DNA from 2 places in the Arthrobacter sp. D1-29 genome. Region 1 is predicted to be linked to the other one. Evidence: predicted binding sites of a transcription regulator. Region 1 holds the regulator's gene; the other holds the start of a gene.
The links. Region 1 encodes Rex, which represses fermentation and respiration genes when NADH is low (regulators of the CRP and FNR family bind a similar motif). Its sites were predicted from a motif close to CTTGTGAANNNNTTCACAAG; they were not measured.
Positions count from the first base shown of each region.

Region 1 (9,901 bases):
AGCCCGGGGAAACCTATGGCACCCTCCTGCCGGCCATCGCCGCCCAGGTGGGACTGCCGCAAGACACCACGGTGGTGGCCGTCGGCTCGCACGACACAGCTTCCGCCGTCGCGGCCGTCCCTGCCGCGGCAGCGGGAGAGGGGCAGCGGGATTTCGCCTACATTTCCTCCGGAACGTGGTCGCTGGTGGGGCTGGAGCTGAAGCACCCGGTGCTCACCGAGGCCAGCCGGGAAGCGAACTTCACCAACGAACGCGGCGTGGACGGCACCATCCGGTACCTGCGCAACATGGGCGGGCTCTGGCTCCTCAGCGAATGCCAGCGGGAGTGGTCCCAACAGGGCTACGCAGGCAGCCTGGAGGAACTGTTGGAGGCGGCTGCGGAACTGCCACCCGGCGGTCCCAGGATCAACGCCGAGGATCCGTCGTTTATTGCCCCTGACAACATGCCCGAACGCATCCGCGCGGCAGTGCACAGCGCCGGGGGACTGCTCGCGGACCATCCAGCGGCCATCACCCGGTGCATCCTGGACAGCCTGGCCGCAGGCTACGCCAAGGCCATTTCAACGGCGGAACGGCTCTCGGACCGTCAGGTCGAGGTGGTGCATGTGGTGGGTGGAGGCTCGCAGAACCGCCTGCTCTGCCAGCTCACAGCGGACGCGACCGGAATGCCGGTTGTGGCAGGACCCGTGGAAGCCACGGCCCTGGGCAACGTGCTGGTTCAGGCCCGGGCGGCAGGGGCTGTCTCCGGCGGGCTGTCCGAGCTCCGGTGCCTGGTGGCCAGTGCCGGCGGGCTGCAGGAGTTCAGGCCGCAGCTTTCCCGCCTCTAGCGCGAACGGACACTTAAGCCTCACGCCTTGGCGCGAACGAACATTTTAGACCAAAAACTTTCGTAAAGAGGGGCCCAAGTGTTCGTTCGCGGTTTAACGTGGAAGCGGATCAGTCAATGCAGCCAGAACCGACAGAGCCGCCAGTTCAACCAACCCACCAGAACCGACAGGACCGGACTGCACCCATGCCTCTTTTTGACCTTCCCCTCGAGCAGCTCCGCGGGTACACCTCACCCGTGACGCCCCCGGACGACTTCCAGGCCTTTTGGGACGGCACCATCGAGGAAGCCCGAACATTTCCCCTTGGAGCCACTTTTGAGCCCGTGGAGAACTACCTTTCGGTCATCGACACCTACGACGTGACGTTCGCTGGCTACGGCGGTGCCCCCATCAAAGGGTGGCTGCACCTCCCAGCGAACCGGATGCCCGGAACCCAGCTGCCCGTCGTCGTGAATTATGTTGGCTATTCCGGCGGGCGGGGCCTGGTCAACCAAGACACCCGATGGGCCCAGGCGGGCTATGCGCACTTCATCATGGATACCCGCGGTCAGGGCTATGGCTGGGCGCTCGGCGAGACGGCTGACCCGCACCCCAGTGCCGGAGAGGTGGCCTACGCCGGGTTGATGACGCGGGGAGCCGGAAGCCGGGAGGACTATTACTACCGACGGGTCTACGTGGACGCCTTCCGCGCCGTGGAGGCTGCCCAGTCCCACCCTGCGGTTGACGCCTCACGAGTGGTCCTGGCCGGCGTCAGCCAGGGCGGCGGCATAGTTATTGCCGTCGCGGGACTCGTTCCCGGACGGCTCGACGGCGTCATCGCCGCGCTGCCTGATGTCCCGTTCCTGCAGGACTTCCCCCGCGCCATCGACATCACTCCGAGCGGGCCGTACCCGGAAATCGCCGGGTTCCTGGGCCGGCACCGCGACCGGTATGAGCCCATGCTTGCGGTGCTAAATTATTTCGACGGCGTCAACCTGGCCCGGTGGGCCACCGTTCCGGCGCTCTATTCCGCAGCACAGATGGACGATATCTGCCCCCCGTCAACCGTGTTTGCCAGCTTCGACGCCTACGGTTCCGGGGCAGCAGGCTCCTCAGGTACTGGGGCGGCCAAGGACATCGAGGTGTACCGGTTCAACAGCCATGAGGGCGGCCAGGAACACCACTGGATCAGGCAACTGGAGTTCCTCCGCAAGCTACTGGGCTGACCCGCGGCCAAGAACACCTCGCGCGAACTGGCAGGTAATGACCTTTCCCAAGGAATTTGAGGGCATTATCTGCCCGTTCGCGCCATGTTACGGGCGGATTTGTGGGTGGCCGCACGGTGGGGTTATGGTCTTGGCTATGACTAACCGTTGGTATGCGTATTTTTCGTTGGCTCTGGAGGGGCCCGCGTCTAACTGACACGCATCCAACTTTCCTTCAGAGCCAACAGGGCAGAGATCATTTCTCTGCCCTTCGCCATTTCTTCGGCGGGTTCTGATCTGGGCCCGCTTCCCTTCTGGAACAGGACCCCACCATGAGCACCGCAACAGCCGCCACAACGGGCACCACACCCACCGGCAAGTCAACGTCCAACCTGCGTGTCAGCGAATTCACGGCGCTGCCCACGCCCCAGGAGCTCATTGCTGAGCTGCCCATGGACGCCCGGGTGACGGACGTCGTCGAGCGTGGACGCGATGAAGTCCGGGCCATCATGGATGGCGTGGACGACCGCCTGCTGGTGATCGTTGGCCCCTGCTCCATCCACGATCCCAAGGCGGGCCTGGAATACGCCCGCCGGCTGGTCAGCCAGGCGGAGAAGCACAAGGAAGACCTGCTGATCGTGATGCGCGCCTACTTCGAGAAGCCGCGCACCACCGTTGGCTGGAAGGGCCTGATCAACGATCCACGGCTGGACGGCAGCCACGACATGGCCACCGGGCTCCGGGCGGCACGCAGTTTCCTGCAGCAGGTCACATCGCTGGGACTCCCGGCCGCCACCGAATTCCTGGAACCCATCAGCCCGCAGTACATGGCAGACCTGGTTTCCTGGGGCGCCATCGGGGCCCGCACCACGGAGAGCCAGATCCACCGCCAGCTGGCATCGGGGCTGTCCATGCCCATCGGCTTCAAGAACGGTACCGACGGCGACCTCCAGGTGGCGGTCGACGCCTGCGGTGCGGCGGCGGCCGCACAGGCTTTCCTGGGCATTGACGGCGACGGCCGGGCGGCCCTGGTGGCCACCGCCGGTAACCCGGACACCCACGTCATCCTCCGTGGCGGACGCAAGGGACCCAACTACTCCTCCGCCGACGTCGAGGCGGCATCCTCAACGCTCGCCGGCAAGCAGCTGAACCCCAGGCTGATCGTGGACGCAAGCCACGCGAACAGCGGGAAGAGCCACCACCGCCAGGCCGAAGTGGCACTGGAAATCGGGGCCCAGCTGGAGGACGGGGGAGCGGCAGCCCAGGCCATCGCCGGTGTCATGCTGGAGAGTTTCCTGGTGGGCGGTGCCCAGAACCTGGACGTGGCCGAGCACGCGGCCGGCAGGTCCGGGCTGGTCTACGGGCAGAGCGTGACGGACGCCTGCATGGAGTGGGATGTCTCGGTATCGGTGCTGGACCAGTTGGCGGCGTCGGCCCGCAAGCGCCGGACCGCGAATTGATTACCCTCCATGACTTTCACAATGGCCACATAAACCTCTAGAGTATCTAGCACATGGTTGGTGGATGGCTCAGCATCGGCACACCGCAATGGCATATACCTGGGGTCAGTGTTGTCCATCCGTCAGCAAAGGAATAAGGGAAATGTCCGCAGAACAGAACTTCTCGAACGCGAAGTTCCTGACCGTCGCCGAAGTGGCCGAGGTCATGCGCGTCTCCAAAATGACCGTGTACCGGCTGGTTCATTCCGGCGAAATGCCCGCGGTGCGTTTCGGCCGCTCATACCGTGTGCCGGAAAAGGCCGTCGAACAGTACCTTAAGGGTGCTGTGGTGGAGGGCCACACCGAAACAGCCTGAGGTGCTGCAGGGCTGTCAGTAGGCCCTCCCGATAAGCGGTACCCTGTTAAGGAACGTTTTACGTCATTGTAAGAATCTGTCAGTTGTTCAGTCTGTAGCTCTGTCCACGGACCATTTCCATCAGACAGGTACTGCATCTAGTTTGTAAGGAACTTTCGTGGGTTCAGTTATTAAGAAGCGTCGCAAGCGTATGGCCAAGAAGAAGCACCGCAAGTTGCTTCGTAAGACCCGTCACCAGCGCCGTAACAAGAAGTAGAGATACTTCGAACAGCGTAGAAATGCCCGTCGCCTTCGGAGGCGGCGGGCATTTTGTTTTCCCTGCTGGAGCTTCCTGGCCTTGTTCGCAAATCCTAAACGTCATGGTTCGGATTCGCGGACAAGCTTATGATTCGCGGGATGCGCCTAAACCCGGGGGCCGCGGATGCGGGCGAAGCCTTTCCAGAGGCCGTAGACGGCACCGCCGGCGGTTGCAGCCTTGAGCCCAAGCGTGGCGGCCCGGCGGCCCGAACGGAAGTCGTAGACCGGCCAGTTGTTGTCACGGGCATGGCGCCGAAGCCTGGAGTCCGGATTGATGGCCACAGGGTGTCCCACCAGGGTCAGCAGCGGGATGTCGTTGTAGGAATCGCTGTAGGCCCAGCAGCGTTTGAGGTCCAGTCCTTCGATGTCGGCGATGCCCTGTACCGCCACTGCCTTTGCTGAGCCGTGCAGGATATCGCCCACCAGCCGGCCGGTGTACATTCCGTCGGCGACTTCGCCCACAGTTCCGAGGGCGCCAGTCAGGCCAAGCCTGGTGGAGATCACGGTGGCTACCTCGATGGGGGTGGCGGTGACCAGCCATACCCTGCGCCCTACGCGGAGGTGCTGCTGCGCCAAGGCCTTGGCGCCGGGCCAGATCCTGGACGCAATCATTTCGTCGTAGACCTCTTCGCCCAGGGCCTTGACGTCTTCCACAGTGATGCCCGCAGCGAGCGTGAGGGCGGAATCGCGGACGGCATGGACGTCATCCATGTTCTCCCCGCGGGTGACAAACTTGAACTGCTGCCAGGCGAATCCGGCGGCCTGTGCAAAGGTGAAGGCTCCGCGCTGGTGCATTTTGCGTGCCACGTGGAACAGGCTGGCACCCCTCATCAGGGTGTTGTCGACGTCGAAGAAAGCGGCCTCGCCCGTCTGCGGCATCGCGACCGGCTGGGTGACCACAGCGACGTACTTCTCCTCGGGCATGTGCATGAGTCTAGTCAATGCTCAGGCCCACCACCGTCCGCCCACCCTCCACCGCGCTGTCTGAGTCAAAGGGCGATACGGTTAATCCATGGCGAAACCGGAGGTTGTCCTCATCACCAAAGCAGACTGTCACCTGTGCGCAGAGGCGCGCGACGCCGTCGGGCGGGTAACAGCCTCTCTGGGACTTGAGTGGACCGAACAGCCGGTTGACCACTTGCCGGAGCTGCGCGAACGTTACGCTGAGGAAATTCCCGTGGTGCTGGTGGATGGAATCCAGCGGGACTTCTGGAAGATTGACGAGCTGAGGCTGGAGCGGGTCCTCCAGCGCGCCATGGCGGAGTAGGCAAGCGATCCCACGCAATGGCACAGCTTTGTTGGCACGCATGAGAGGGCTCTAGAGTGGAGTCACGACGCGACGCGATGGAGGGGAAAGTGACTTCACTGGATTCATCTCCTGCTGCGGTCCCTGCTGCTTCCGAGCTTGCGGGTGTGCCCGCGCTACCGGATGTGCCGGGTGTTCCGGCTACCCCCGGTGTTCCAGGCGCCGTCCAGGGCGTTGCGGGCGTCCACGGAGACGCAACCGTCCAGGGCGAGAAGGTAGCCGCCGGCAAGCAGATCCCGCCTGCTGCCGTAGCCCGGCTGACCCTGTACCTCCGCGCCCTGAATACGATGCTGGCAGAGGGTGTGGAAAGGGTTTCCTCAGAATCCCTGGCGGAAGCCTCGGGCGTGAGTTCTGCAACGCTCCGCAAGGATCTTTCGCACGTTGGCTCCTACGGCACCCGCGGTGTGGGGTACGAGGTGCAATACCTCAGCCGCCACATTGCCGCAGCCCTGGGACTTACCCACGACTGGAAAGTTGCCATAGTTGGTGCCGGTAACCTGGGCAAGGCCCTGGCACGCTATGGCGGTTTCGAATCCCGGGGCTTTGATGTTGTGGCCATCTTTGACGCCGACCAGATGGTGGTGGGCAACGAAGTTGGCTGGCTGCGCGTCAGCGACGTCGCCGACCTTGAAGCAGTCCTGGAACGGACCGGCGCCAATATGGTGGTCCTGGCGCTGCCGGCAGCTGTTGCCCAGGCGGTCTGTGACCGGGTGGTGGCGGCGGGTGTCCGCAGCATCCTGAGTTTCGCGCCCGTGATGCTCCAGGTCCCCGACGGCGTCAACCTCCGGAAGGTGGACATGGCCACCGAACTTCAGATTCTCGCCTACCATGCACAACGGGCGCAGACCCCGGGCCAGACCGCCTAGTTTTCCGGCGGCTGCGGGATCCACGCCCGTGGGAGTGGCCATGCTGTGTAGCTGGCGCCGTTTAGCTGGGCGCCGTTTTATCTGGGCTCGGCCCGCTGCGGCTAGCGGCCGTAGGGGTTGCCGGGTGCGCCGTAGGGGTTGGCGAAAGGCTGCTGCTTGCGGAAGTACGGAGCGGCGGCAGGCAGGTAGAGCAACACAATGGCTGCGATTCCCGCCAGGGTTCCCAAAGTGCCGATGCTCGGGGGGCCGAACAGTCCGAAGACCGAGATGGCTGCGAAGACCGTACCCAGGATCCGGGCCCAGTTCTTACCCTTGCGGACGAAGAACGCCACCAGCGCGTACAACCCGGCGCCGATGATGGCCACCACTACCAGGGTGCCGGCGATCACGCCCTTGATATCTTCAAACGCAACTTCCCCCGCGGCGCCGCCACTGGCCATGGCGTCCTCAAACTGGCGCCGCATTGACGGATCGTCCAGCATGGCGAGGCCCATCAGCATGGAAATGACGTAGATAACGCCGGATGCAATCAGCAGCCAGAACGAAATATTGACCAACTGTGGGACCCCCGAGGTACCTGAGCCCTGCGGCTGCTCGGAGGGGTACTGTCCGTAAGGCGACTGGCCATAGGGTGACTGACCGTAGGGCTGCTGGCCGTAGGGAGCCGGCGGGTTCTGGCCGTAAGCCGGTGCCTGTGGCGGGTTCTGCCCGTACTGCGGTGTAGCCGGGTTCTGGCCGTACTGCGGCGCGTTCTGCCCGTATTGGGGTGCGTTCTGGCCATACTGCGGTGCGTTTTGCCCGTACTGCGGGGCGTTGTCGCCGGACTGCGGCGAAGGGTGACCAAACTGGGGCGCATTCTCGCCGTAACGGGGAGCCTGCGGCTGGCCGCCGGACTCAGGCTCGTTGGGAGTCGGAGGCGGGACAGGAGGAGTGCTCATGGACGGTCCTTTGCATGTCGAGTTCTTGATCGGCTGCCGGGATCGGTTCACTGGCCCTACCCCAGCGTGGCTTAAGTCCACCGTACCCCCGGGCGGGCCCACAGTGGGTCATTCCAGAGAGGTATTCCGCTGAACGTGGTTTCGGGCGGTGAGCAGGGACTATGGGGACAGGAGCGGTCGGCGGGGGGAGCCGGCCCGGCCTGGCCTCCTTGTCCGCACGAAACTGAAGCAACCACAGGAAAGGACCGCGGCCGATGATCCTGGCCGCGGCCCCTTCAACATGATTCCAACTCCGGGGTGTCAGCCCTTGAAATGTTCCTGGGATTGCGGCAGCCACATCATGACCGCGGCCGCTACGGCGGCGGCGGAACTGAGGAGGCTGAGGTTGAAGAACACAAGGTTTGCGAAGAAACCCAACACGGCAAGACCGCCGAGGATGGAGAGGACAAGGCGGGCCCACCGTGCACCCTCCTTCAGTCGGATGGCGATGAACACGTACAGGGCCGCGAAGATGAGCTGGAACACAAATCCGCCAATCCCTGCCCCCATCATCATGCCGCCGAAGGCGCTGCTAACGGTGAACATGTTGACCAGGCTGAAGACGACCCCGAGCGCTGCTGCAGCGATCCAGAGCCAGTAGGACGTAACCAGCTGCTGCGGCACACCCTGGGTGTCAATGAACCGCTGCTGAATGTTGTCCAGGCTGAGGCCAAAGACGTTGCGTGGCGGGGCGGCGTAGCCCAGGCCCGACGGCGGGACGTTGCTGGGGCCGGCACCGGCACCGTAGCCGGGCTGGCCGTAGGGCTGACCCTGTGGGGGATAGGGCTGACCTTGCGGCGGATAGGGCTGATCCTGAGGCGGATAGGGCTGGCCGTATCCCTGGGGCGGTGCCCCATTTCCCTGGGGCGGCGTCTGATAGCCCGGCGGTGCCTGATAACCCGGCGGGGGCTGATAGCCCTGCGGCGGTTGGTAACCCTGCTGTGGCTGGTAACCCTGCGGCGGCACCGCGCCGGCTGGCGGCACCGCGCCGGCTGGAGGAACGTTGCCAGCCGGGGGAACGTTGCCGGCCGGGGGCTGGGCACCCGGCTGCTGGGGCTGCGGTACTTCACTGGGGTTGGTCATGGCTCTCACTGTAGACCGGGCACCACCGCTTATCTAGGAGACTTGCGGCGACATGTCGGGGAACAGCAGGGGTTGTTCCAGACGGGTGACTTGTCGGCCCAAGGCAGGGTCCGAGGCACGGGCCCACGGCCTGGATAAGGCGTTAAACACGGCACCCCGGCCGAAGAGACTCCTGGGGAATCAGCGGCCGGGGTGCGGTGGGAAAACAGGGGAAATCAGAGTGGGGAAATCAGGCTGCCGGTGCGATGAAGGCGAGCTCGAGGTTGATGGCAACCTTGTCGCTGACCAGGACGCCACCGGCTTCCAGGACGGCGTTCCAGGTGAGGCCGAAATCCTTGCGGCTGATGGTGGTCTCCGCGGAAACGCCGGCGCGGGTGTTGCCGAACGGGTCCACGGCCACACCGTTGAACTCGGTTTCGAGGGACACGGGGCGGGTGACGCCCTTGATGGTAAGGTCCCCGGTCAGCTCGTAGCTGTTGCCGTTGGCCACCAGGCCGTTTGAAACGAAGGAGATTTCAGGGAACTTCTCTACGTCAAAGAAGTCTTCGCCGCGGACGTGGCCGTCGCGGTTGACATCGCCGGAGTCGAAGCTGGAGGTCTTGATGGTGGCGCTGATCTTTGAATCGGCGACGTTTTCAGCCAGATCCAAGGTTGCTTCTGCATCCTTGAACTGGCCGCGGACCTTGCTGATGCCTGCGTGCCGGACGGTGAATCCGATTTCGCTGTGCGAGTTGTCGAGGGTCCAGGTGCCGGTGGTGACGTCTGCGGGAAGTGCCATGGTGTTCTCCTTGAGGTATGTCGGGTGAGTACTGCTGGATTGGTTGACACTTCATTTGTTGAAGTCTCAACTAACTGCTGCATCCAGTATAAACATGCATTTGCATGTTTTGTTCCCCGTTCCGGAACATTTTTTGAAAAACCTCAGTTCTACTCTTTGTAGAAAGCTGTGAAGAAGATTTCGGATAGCACGCCATCTTTGAGAAACTGGTAAACATGCCCCAAGCCACTGTCCATCTGCTCCGCCACGGCGAGGTCCACAATCCCGACGGCGTTCTGTACGGAAGGCTGCCCGAATTCCACCTCTCCGCGTTGGGCCGGCAGATGGCCGAGATGCTCGCCCGGCACTTTAGCGACCGCGCCGCCGCGGGCGCCAGGATCGTCTACCTCGCATCATCGCCGCTGGTCCGAGCGCAGGAAACAGCAGCCCCCACGGCCGATGTTTTGGGCCTGGAGATCCACACGGACCCGCGGATCATTGAGGCCGAGAACTACTTCGAGGGCATGAAGGTCAGCAAGGCCGAGCTCCGCCGGCCCAAGCACTGGCCGCGGCTGGTCAACCCGCTGAAGCCGTCGTGGGGCGAGCCGTACAAGGACCAGGCGGCCAGGGTCAGGGCCGCTGTCCAGGATGCCCGGCTCCGCGCGATCGAGCTCGCGGGCGGAGACTACGGAACAGGCGGGCCCGAAGCCATCATGGTCAGCCACCAGCTCCCTATCTGGGCCACCCGGCTCAGCGCCGAAGGCCGGCCCCTGTGGCACGACCCCCGGA
Region 1 covers NZ_CP096383.1:4,126,938-4,136,838, reverse strand. The annotation lists gene M1E17_RS18795 (rhamnulokinase) at 1-827, shown strand, start outside; gene M1E17_RS18790 (acetylxylan esterase) at 1,013-2,032, shown strand; gene M1E17_RS18785 (3-deoxy-7-phosphoheptulonate synthase) at 2,344-3,471, shown strand; gene M1E17_RS18780 (helix-turn-helix domain-containing protein) at 3,614-3,826, shown strand; gene M1E17_RS18775 (30S ribosomal protein bS22) at 3,984-4,082, shown strand; gene M1E17_RS18770 (HAD family hydrolase) at 4,229-5,047, opposite strand; gene M1E17_RS18765 (glutaredoxin family protein) at 5,136-5,390, shown strand; gene M1E17_RS18760 (redox-sensing transcriptional repressor Rex) at 5,480-6,295, shown strand; gene M1E17_RS18755 (hypothetical protein) at 6,397-7,233, opposite strand; gene M1E17_RS18750 (hypothetical protein) at 7,534-8,355, opposite strand; gene M1E17_RS18745 (YceI family protein) at 8,585-9,133, opposite strand; gene M1E17_RS18740 (histidine phosphatase family protein) at 9,349-9,901, shown strand, end outside.

Region 2 (9,901 bases), 950 kb from region 1:
TGGGCGTCCCATCGCATCCCAGGCGGTGGCTGCGGAACCAAGATGCCGCATGATCCGTTGACCCTCGATATCATCGGCGAGCCACTCCTTCAACCGTGGCCATTCCCGTGCAACCGCTTCGTGGGATAGCTGAACCGTTTCCTTGTCGGTCGTGAGCAGGCGGGCATCGACCAGTCGATCGACGATCTTGGCATGGTCCTCGTCGATTGCGATCCGCGTGCGCTCGATCTGACGGGAAATCACCACACCGCCTGCAGATGCTTCGACGAGACGGAGAAGGATGTCGCGCAGCAGCTGCTTGCCCTCCCCTGAGAGCTCGGCGAAGACCTCTTCCGCGGTCTTCGCGACAGCACCGTCGATCTCACCGGATGCCCGATACCCGTCTACGGTCATGACGCGGCCCTCGCGGCGTGACCACACCTGGTGCAGGGCGTGGGACAACAGTGGAAGGTTTCGCCCATCGGCGTCGCGGACCAGGATCTCGACGAGGCCTGGTTCCAGGATGAGTCCAGCCTGCTGTGCAGGCTTCTCGATCACGGCACGGAGTCCGTCGAAGCCGAACGCGGTGAGCATGAGCATGTGCGATTGGATGATCCCGGCGAAGCCTTTGTGTTCAGCCAGGTCTCCGAGACGGTCCGCGCGGATGGTGACGACGAGCATCCCGCGGAAAACCTCTCGCGACAGAGCGTCGAAGAACTTCATGATCTCGGCGGGGTCGTCCGCGGCGAACGCCTGTTCGCATTGGTCGACGATGAGCAGCGAATCCCCGGGGCGTCGAACTACGTCTCGAAGGGCTTCGAGAGGACGCTCGCCGGGCGTTACTATGACGACCTGCGTGCCGCGTGCGGTGAACTGGGCGCCTATCCCGGCCCTAACGAATGAGGACTTGCCGACGCCCGATGCGCCCGCGATGAGGAGCACGCCGTGTTCTTCAAGCGCGCGCAGTGCTCCGCTCAGCTCCTGCTCGCGACCGAAGTACCGCTCGGCATCCGCCACGCCCGCGGGAGGCAGGCCAAAGTACGGACACTCGGAGCTCCCGGTCTGGAATACCTGGTCGGACAGTAACGAGGGATCCTGCCGGAGAATGGCCTGCTCCAGCTCAGCGAGCTCTGTGCACGGATCCAGTCCAAGATCGGCAACAAGGAGTCCCCGCGCCCTGCGCACGGTGGCTATCGCCTCGGCTTGCCGGCCCTGGCGGTACTGCGCCACGCTCAGCATGACCCATCGCCGCTCGCGCAACGGAGCTTCGGCTACGCGGGTGCGCGCCAAGGCGGCGACCTCCTGAACCTCGCCGGCTCGCAGCCGTGCATCGAGGAGCAACTCCTCGGCCGCGAGGCGGATCTCCTCAAGACGGCCGGACGCGATCTGAGCAGGCCCCCAGTCGATGAGTTCGACGAACGCCTCACCCCTCCACAGCGCGAGGGCCTCCGAATATGAGTGTGCGGCACGTTCCGGCTCACCAAGCTTCAGCTGTTGGGTACCCCGGCTGACGAGCCGCTCGAACTGGTCGGCGTCGACCTCGATGTGGTCCGCGGACAGCCGATACCCGAACGGGGTTGTTTCGATGCGTGCAGGCCCGATGAGCCGGCGCAAGCGCATGATGCAGCCCGGAATCACCTTCGACCACGAGGCCGGCAGATCATCGCCCCAGAGCGCCTCGGCGAGGGATTCGACCGACAGTGAAGCGCCCAAGCGGACCGTGAGCGCACCCAACACCACACGATCGCGCGGTGCCAAGGGAATCCGATCCTCATCGAGCGTCAGCGCTCCAAGAACGCGTACCTCCATGAGGCCACCTTCCGCCCTGACCCCCCATCCGTCAAGACGGCTGATATCGGGCCGATACCGGGATGGTGAGCGCCGGTATCCTGCTGATACCGGCGCCCTGTTCACTGATAAGGCAAGCAGCACACGCTGCATAGATCCAACGAAGGAACTGACATGTGGACACCGGACCAGCGCTCGCCCACGGCTCACGCATCGCGCTCGTGGATGGCGGGTATAACCGTCGCAATGCTGGCATGTTTCGGGCTCTCGGGGTGCACCCCCACCGAAACACCATCCCCTCCACCCACGTCGGAGGCCAGCGACATCCCGCCGTTCCCGGAGAGCGGCGACATCGACGCCGGCGCATACCTCGTCACCGGCTATACGGTGCCTTTCGAGATCACCGTCCCAGACGGCTGGGAGACAGCCGACTGCGATAGCCTGGCCAAGGACGACCCGGATCACCCGGATGAAGGGGCGGTCGTCCTGATTTTTTGGCCCGCGGACTATGTGCCGACGGACGCATGCGCGTGGCGGGGCGCGCTCGTCGAGGTCGGCCCGTCGGCTGAGGCCTTCGTCGACGCGATGACGGCGCAGACGTCAACGGCGAGCACCCCTCCGGTCGAGGTCGTGGTGGGCGATTACTCCGGCTTCGAGTTCGAGCACTCCGTCGAGGGCGACGTGGACATCACAGCCTGTGACGGCGGCAAGTTTTGCGTCCGCTCAGAAATGTCGCACGAATGCACCCGCTGGTACTCGAGCGCCGCTGAGCGCGAAACCTACCGGGTGGTCGACTTGAACGGCGAACGCGCTGTGATTGCGATAACCCAATTCCACGAATCGATCAATCCGGAGCTGACGAGAGAGGCACGCGCCATCTTCGACTCAATTGCGTTCGGAACCGACCACACGGCAGATACACAGGGCTCGCCAAGCCCCGACCGCGGCTAGCATTTCATCGAACTCGACGGCGGCCGCAAGCTTTGAACTCGTCACCGCCGATTCCGATGCAAGGGGCTCGCACCGGTAGAGGAATCGACTGACTTTGTGGCTGCCAGCCAAAGAGTGAAGCTCTCGGAGGCGTACCTGCTCACTGTGGGCGTGTGTCTGCTCGAAAAGGGTGCGCCTCCACAGGGAAGACTTGCCGGTAAAAGTGGGCCAGATCAGCTCTCGAGGCCAGAGGTGGTGGCACACACATGTTCTCGCGGATACGCCGATCCTCACCAACGTCTGCGGGTAATACCTAGTGTGAGGGGCGGATGGTGGCCTGGCCGGGACAGGAGCCCAGGACCTGTTTCATCGCCTCTTTCTCCGCCTGCGTCACCCAAAGACCGTAGGCGGCCTTGACCGAAATCTGCCGGGCAACGTAGTGGCAGCGGAAGGCCTTGTTCTTCGGCAGCCATGTGGCCGCGTCCCCTGCGCCCTTTTCCTGGTTGGCGGGCCCGTCAGCGGCTATGAGGTTCAGGGGATCGTTGGCGAGGCTCTGGCGCTGCTGCATTGTCAGTTGCTGCGCGCCCTTCTGCCAGGCATCCGCGAGTGCAACAACATGGTCGATCTGGACTTCCTTGCTGGACTCCGGTCCCCGCCGGAAGTCGGCCATTTTCCCCGTGTAGGGCTCATGGAAGGAGCCGGCGGCCACCCTGCACTTTGATCCTTCGGTAAAGCCCACGGACACCAGGTCCCTGCGAAGGATGTCATTGCGCGTATCGCAGCCGTTCCGGTCCACATCCAGCCAGGCCTGTCCGAACGCTTCCCGTTCGTAATTGTTCTGGGCCGCCCGCCCCTTGACGGGCAAAGCTTCCAAGGCGGCAACCGCGGGGCCGGACGGTACCAGGTGGACCGGAGCTACGGGCTTCATCCAGCTGGGGTCGAAAACCGGGGCTTCGCTGGGACCTGCAATGGCCGGTTCGGTGGCTGCGAACTGCCCCGCGGTGAAAAACCAGACGCCCGCGGCGACTGCCGAAACAGCCAGGACCAGCAGCAGCGCCCACGCCTGCCGGGAGCGGCGGCGGGCACGGCGATAGGCAGACCAGCTGACTGTCATGGGCGGGCCGCCCCTCCGGAGATGCAGGGCACCAGAAGAGCCTAGGACACCCCACTGACACCGGGCCTGTTATCCACAGTGTGGAGGGAAGGTACCCGGCGAGTGTGGAGGGAGGGTACCCGGCGCGGCGGCCCTCTTATTGTTCCCGGATCTATTGTTCCCGGATCACCCGCCGGAGATCTTCCTCGGCCAACTGCAGGAGATTTTCCAGCTGGCGCACGCGGTCCTCGCCGATATCGCCCGCACTGTAGGCTGCGCGGGCCTGTTCAAGGAGCCGGGCGGCTTCCTTGTGGTTTGCCTTTGCCACGTCCAGGGCGTGCTCGAGCGTGGTCTCGTGCTGAAGGGTTGCGTCGTTGTCCATGCCACCAGTCTGGTCCCGTTTCCCGGCTGATTCCAGTGAACCAGCCGGGAAAATGTGGGGAACCGCCGGCGTTCGCAGGGCTAGACGGCGATAGCGGCCAGGGCTGCTGCAGTTTCCTTGGCGGGGAAGGCCGGCGGGTTGACCCCTGCCATCTCTTCCATGACTCGGACTACCTGGCAGCTGTAGCCGAACTCGTTGTCGTACCAGACGTAAAGGACCAGGTTTTTGTCGTTGGAGATCGTGGCCAGGCCATCAACGATGCCGGCGCGGCGGGAACCAACGAAGTCTGTCGAGACCACCTCGGGGGAATCGATGTAGTCGATCTGCTTGCGCAGCTCCGAGTGCAGCGACATCTCCCGAAGGTAGTCGTTGATTTCGTCCTTGGTGGTGCCCTTTTCCAGGCTGAGGTTCAGGATCGCCAGGGAGACGTCCGGCGTGGGGACCCGGATGGAGCTGCCGGTGAGCTTGCCCAGGAGTTCGGGCAGGGCCTTGGCCACTGCTTTGGCGGCACCGGTTTCCGTGATGACCATGTTCAGGGCGGCGGAGCGGCCGCGGCGGTCACCCTTGTGGAAGTTGTCGATCAGGTTCTGGTCATTCGTGAAGGAGTGGACGGTCTCCACGTGGCCGTGGATCACACCGAACTTGTCGTTGATGGCCTTCAGGACCGGGGTGATGGCGTTGGTGGTGCAGGAGGCTGCGGAGACGATCGTGTCCGAGTCCTGGATGGTGCCGTGGTTGATGCCGTGAACGATGTTCTTCAGATCGCCCTTGCCCGGAGCCGTGAGGAGGACGCGGGCCACTCCCTTGCTCTGCAGGTGCTGGGACAGGCCCTCGGCGTCACGCCAGCGTCCCGTGTTGTCCACCACCAGGGCGTCCTTGATGCCGTAGGCCGTGTAATCGATCGTGGCAGGGTTGTCCGAGTAGATGACCTGTACCTGGACACCGTTGGCGGTAATGGTGTTGGCGTCCTCGTCCACGCGGATGGTTCCTTCAAAGGAGCCGTGCACAGAGTCGCGGCGCAGCAGGCTGGCGCGCTTGGAGAGGTCCTTGTCCGAACCGCGGCGGACCACGATGGCACGCAGGCGCAGGCCGTGCCCGCCGCCTGCCTTTTCGATCAGGAGGCGCGCCAGCAGGCGGCCGATGCGGCCGAAACCGTACAGGACGACGTCGGTGCTGGTGCGGTCGTCGCCGCCGCGCTTGCCAACGATCTCCGCCAGCTCAGCGCGGAGGAATTCCTCCAGCGTGGCGCCGTTGGCCTCTGCCTTGAACTTCTGGTTGAGGCGGGCGATGTCAATGGCAGCAGCGCCGAGCTCAAGCTCAGCGAGGGTGTTGAGCAGCGGCGCGGTTTCCTCCAGCAGCAGCTCATCCTTGCTCATGCGGCGGGCGAAGCGGTGCGCCTTGAGGATGTTCATGGTGGACTTGTTGATCAGGCTGCGGCCGTGGATGCTGGTCACCACGTTATTCTCGCGGTACAGCCGGCCGATCACCGGAATCATGGCCTCAGCGAGGGCCTCCCGGCCCATCCATGTATCAAGACAAGAATCTGACGTCTGGCTCACAGAACTACCTTCCTCGGTTCAGCCGCATACGTCCTCGTAGGCGGTTGTCGCCACCTGATGATGTCCAGGGGCACCGGCACCGGCGGGATTCGGTCCACCCCTGGTGCCTGGGTCGTGTGCAAAGAAAAACCGCCGGCTGCGAACGCAACTCCGGCGGAGAACTTCTACGTCCGTGTTCCATTCTAGATTGGCGCGGGATGCTCTGAACGGCTTATGTCGCGTGAAATCTCTCACACGGGGTTCATGCAGGCTTGGCGGGAGGTGGCCGGCAGGCCGAAAACCGTGCCGTAAAAGCAGGCCGGAAGCGAATTAGGTGGATGGGCTGACCGATACGCCGGGTTCTGTGCTCCCGTGCCGTTGCCAGCGCGGGAGTAGCGGCCATCCATCTACGAACGCCGTTGCCGGCGCCCTCCAGCGGCCTACCCGGGCACTCGGGCGAGCAGCCCTCGAACGTGCCCTGTATGGCCTTGCTCCGGGTGGGGTTTACCTAGCCTTCCCGGTCGCCCGGGAAGCTGGTGGTCTCTTACACCACCGTTTCACCCTTACCTGCCCTCCCCCGCCCAAAGGCGGGGAATGCAGGCGGTCTGTTCTCTGTGGCACTAGCCTGCGGGTTACCCCGAGTGGGCGTTACCCACCACCCTGCTCTGCGGAGCCCGGACGTTCCTCGAGCCACTTGCGTGACGCGCGGCCGCCTGGTCAACCCATCCGACATCCATTCTACGTTGCAACATCGAACCCCCCGGACGCAGGGCCGGGCCGGGACATCATGCAGTTCCCGCCCCGGCCGCCGGTAAGATCGTACGGTGCTGATTCTGCTTCCCCCCTCTGAAGGCAAGACCCCCGCGGCAGCCGGATCCGCCGTCGACTGGCCTTCCCTGAGCTTTCCTGCACTCAACAGTTACCGGGCGAAAGTCCTGGAAGCACTGGGAACGGTAAGCGCGCACGAGGACGCGCTCGCGCTGCTGGGCGTGGGTGCTTCGTTAAAGAACGATGTCGACCGCAACACCCGGCTGCACGCTGAACCGGCGGCGCCCGCCCACCAGATCTATTCCGGGGTCCTTTATGACGCCCTGGGTTACCGGAGCCTGACGCCCGTGCAGCGCCGCAAGGCGGATGAATCAGTCCTGGTGGTTTCCGCCCTCTGGGGGGCCATCCGTTTTGCCGACCGGGTGCCCGCCTACCGGCTGTCCATGGGAACGTCACTGCCCGACGTCGGACGCCTCGCCACTTTCTGGAAGCCGCAGCTTGCGGAGGCCCTCAAGCCGCTGACCGCGGGGCAACTGCTGGTGGACTGCCGCTCCAGCACCTATGCCGCTGCCTGGACGCCGCCGCCGGCCCAGACCGTGGCGGTCAACGTCTTTACTGAGGTTAATGGCGTGCGGAAAGTGGTGAGCCACTTCGCGAAACATACCCGCGGCGAGCTCGCCCGGCACCTCCTGGCAAGGCGTGGCAGCGCGCCGCAGACCCCGGCACAGCTGCTGAACGCGGCCAGCGAGAAGTGGGATGCCGAACTGGTGGAGGGATCAGCCAGGAAACCGCACGCCCTGAACATCATCCTGCCCAACTAGGTCGCGCTAAGTGTCGTTATGAGGGCTCAAAACGACACTTAGCGCTACTTAATTGGGGACGCGGGTCAGTTCCATTCGGCGGAGCGGACCAGGATGCAGCCGGAGTCGGGGCAGAAGACAATGTCATCCTCCGCCGCTGCCTTGATTTCCGCGAGGTCGCCGGGGCTCAGCTTCATCCCGGATGCCTCCGAGGTTCCGTGGAACAGGCGGGCGGCGCCCACGCCGCGCTTGGCCAGGGTCTTTTCGTACACCGCCAGCATTCCGGCGTCCAGGCCGGCGGCGAACTCGGCACGTTTGCCGCGGAGAACGGTGGCTTCGGCTTCCACCTCGGCCAGTTCCTGGTCCAGTTCGGCCCGGATGGCCCCGAACGAACCCTGGATGTTGTCCACGATCAGCTGCTGGGCCGCCTGCTTGGCGCGGAGGGAATCAAGGCGTTCCATCACTTCCAGTTCGAGGTCCTCGAGGTCGGAGCGCCGCTTGTTGAGCGAGACAAGGTCCTTCTGCAGCGCCACCAGGTCCTTGGACAGCCCGGTGCCGCTGTTGAGCCGGGCCTCGTCGCGTTCAATGCGGGACGCCACCTGTTCGACGTCGGCCTCTGCCCGCTTGAGCTCGGCTTCGGCGTCGTGGACGGCCATCTTTGCTGCGCCCAGTTCGCCGTTGGCTACTGAAAGCGCAGACTGCAGGTCCTCGATCCGCGGATCGGACTCAAGGGCACGGCGACGGTTGGACAAGGACTTGAGTCTGGCATCCAGGCCCTGCAGTTCGAGCAACTTCAACTGTTCTGCCGGTGCTGCCTTAGCCACTAGTACCTCCGCTTGATCCCATCCGGCCGGAACCGGGCACCCTGCGGGCGCTTTAAAGACTCTAGTCCCCGCCCGGAGTCAGAATGAAGTCCCAGGGGTCGCTGTTGGTGGTGCTTACCTGGATCTCCACGTCGTGGCCCTGGTCTGCCAGCACGTTGCCCAGCGCAGAGGCGGCTGCAGGCAACCACAGCCATTCGCTGGCGAAGTGCGAGACGTCGATAAGGTATGGCCGGTCGTTCACGGCTGCTTCCCTGGCTTCGGACGCAGGGTGGTGCCGCAGGTCCGCGGTGACGTAGACGTCCGCGTTGCTCGCGCGCACCTGGCTGAACAGCGAGTCTCCCGCCCCGCCGCATACCGCGACGCGGCGGACAAGGCCGTCTTTGTCGCCGGACACCCGCACTCCCCCGGCTACAGAAGGAAGGATGCCAAACACGCGCGCGGCGAAGTCCCCCAGAGTCATGACATCGGCAAGCACTCCCACCCGCCCGATTCCTTCTTCCGGCAACCCATTGGCGGCTGACGTCAGCGGGGCCACGTCCTCCAATCCAAGAGCGTCCGCCAGCACATCCGAGACACCTCCGACGGCGGAATCACCGTTGGTGTGGACGGTCAGGAGGGCGGTTCCAGTCTCAATGAGGCGATGGATGGCTTTGCCTTTGGCTGTGGTGGCCGCCACCGACGTGACTCCCCTGAGCAGCAGCGGATGGTGGGTGATGAGCAATTCAGCGCCCCACTCCACGGCTTCCTCGATGACCTCCAGGGTGGGGTCAACGGCGAACATCACCCGGGAGACGGGGGCGGAGGGATGCCCGGCTACGAGCCCCACTTCATCCCAGTCCTCCGCGAGCGACTCCGGCCAAAGCTCCTCCACCGCCAAGAGCAGCTGGCCCAGGGTGGGGGCCTCGGTCGTGTCTTCGGCAGAAGCATCCCCGGCCGGGGCATCGGTGTTGCGCTTCCCAGCGTCTGCAACACCGGTGTTTACAGGTTCCATAGACTCAGTTTTACCCCATCCGGCCCCCTGCCCAGCACGCGTCACAGTCTCGTAAGGTGGAGGGGGAATCATCCGGCGCCTCCAACCATTGAAGAGGTCATGAAAACTTTTGTACTTGGCGGGGGCTGCTTCTGGTGCCTCGACGCCGTTTACCAGAAAACCAAGGGCGTCAGTTCGGTGGTGTCAGGCTACACCGGCGGCCATGACCCGCACCCGGACTACTACTCCGTCTGCAACGGAACCACCGGACATGCCGAAGTGGTGGCCGTCACCTTTGACGAAACCGTCATTCCCGCCGAAGTCATCCTGGACATGTTCTTTGCGCTGCACGATCCCACCACGCTCAACCGCCAGGGATACGACGTCGGTACGCAGTACCGCTCGTCCATGTTCTACGAGACCACTGAGGAGAAGATCCTCTTCGAGGAAGCGATTGAACGGAACCAGGCGCTGTGGTCCAATCCGATCGTGACGGAGGTCAGCCGGCTCCCCCGCTTCCACGTAGCGGAGGATTTCCATCAGGACTACTACGGCAAGCACCCCGAGCAGGGCTACTGCCAGGTGATCATCAATCCCAAGCTCGCCAAGGCGAGGAAATATTACTCTGCGTGGCTTAATGCTTAGCAGCGCTTGGGTCCCCTCGTTAGGCTGACCTCAGTATTCACTCTTCAGAGATAGGCATATTTACATGGCACGGATCTATGACGATGTAACGCAGCTTGTTGGCGGCACCCCCCTGGTCCGCCTGAACCGGCTGACCGAAGGGCTGGACGCCACCGTCGCCGTCAAGCTTGAGTTCTACAACCCT
Region 2 covers NZ_CP096383.1:3,172,808-3,182,708, forward strand. The annotation lists gene M1E17_RS14325 (nSTAND1 domain-containing NTPase) at 1-1,788, opposite strand, end outside; gene M1E17_RS14330 (hypothetical protein) at 1,942-2,718, shown strand; gene M1E17_RS14335 (HNH endonuclease family protein) at 3,011-3,811, opposite strand; gene M1E17_RS14340 (hypothetical protein) at 3,963-4,172, opposite strand; gene M1E17_RS14345 (glyceraldehyde-3-phosphate dehydrogenase) at 4,253-5,695, opposite strand; RNA gene rnpB (RNase P RNA component class A) at 6,046-6,435, opposite strand; gene M1E17_RS14355 (YaaA family protein) at 6,535-7,299, shown strand; gene M1E17_RS14360 (zinc ribbon domain-containing protein) at 7,365-8,102, opposite strand; gene M1E17_RS14365 (Nif3-like dinuclear metal center hexameric protein) at 8,164-9,093, opposite strand; gene msrA (peptide-methionine (S)-S-oxide reductase MsrA) at 9,193-9,717, shown strand; gene cysK (cysteine synthase A) at 9,782-9,901, shown strand, end outside.
Region 2: the regulator Rex is predicted to act here: its motif matches at 5,949-5,968, upstream of M1E17_RS14345 (glyceraldehyde-3-phosphate dehydrogenase).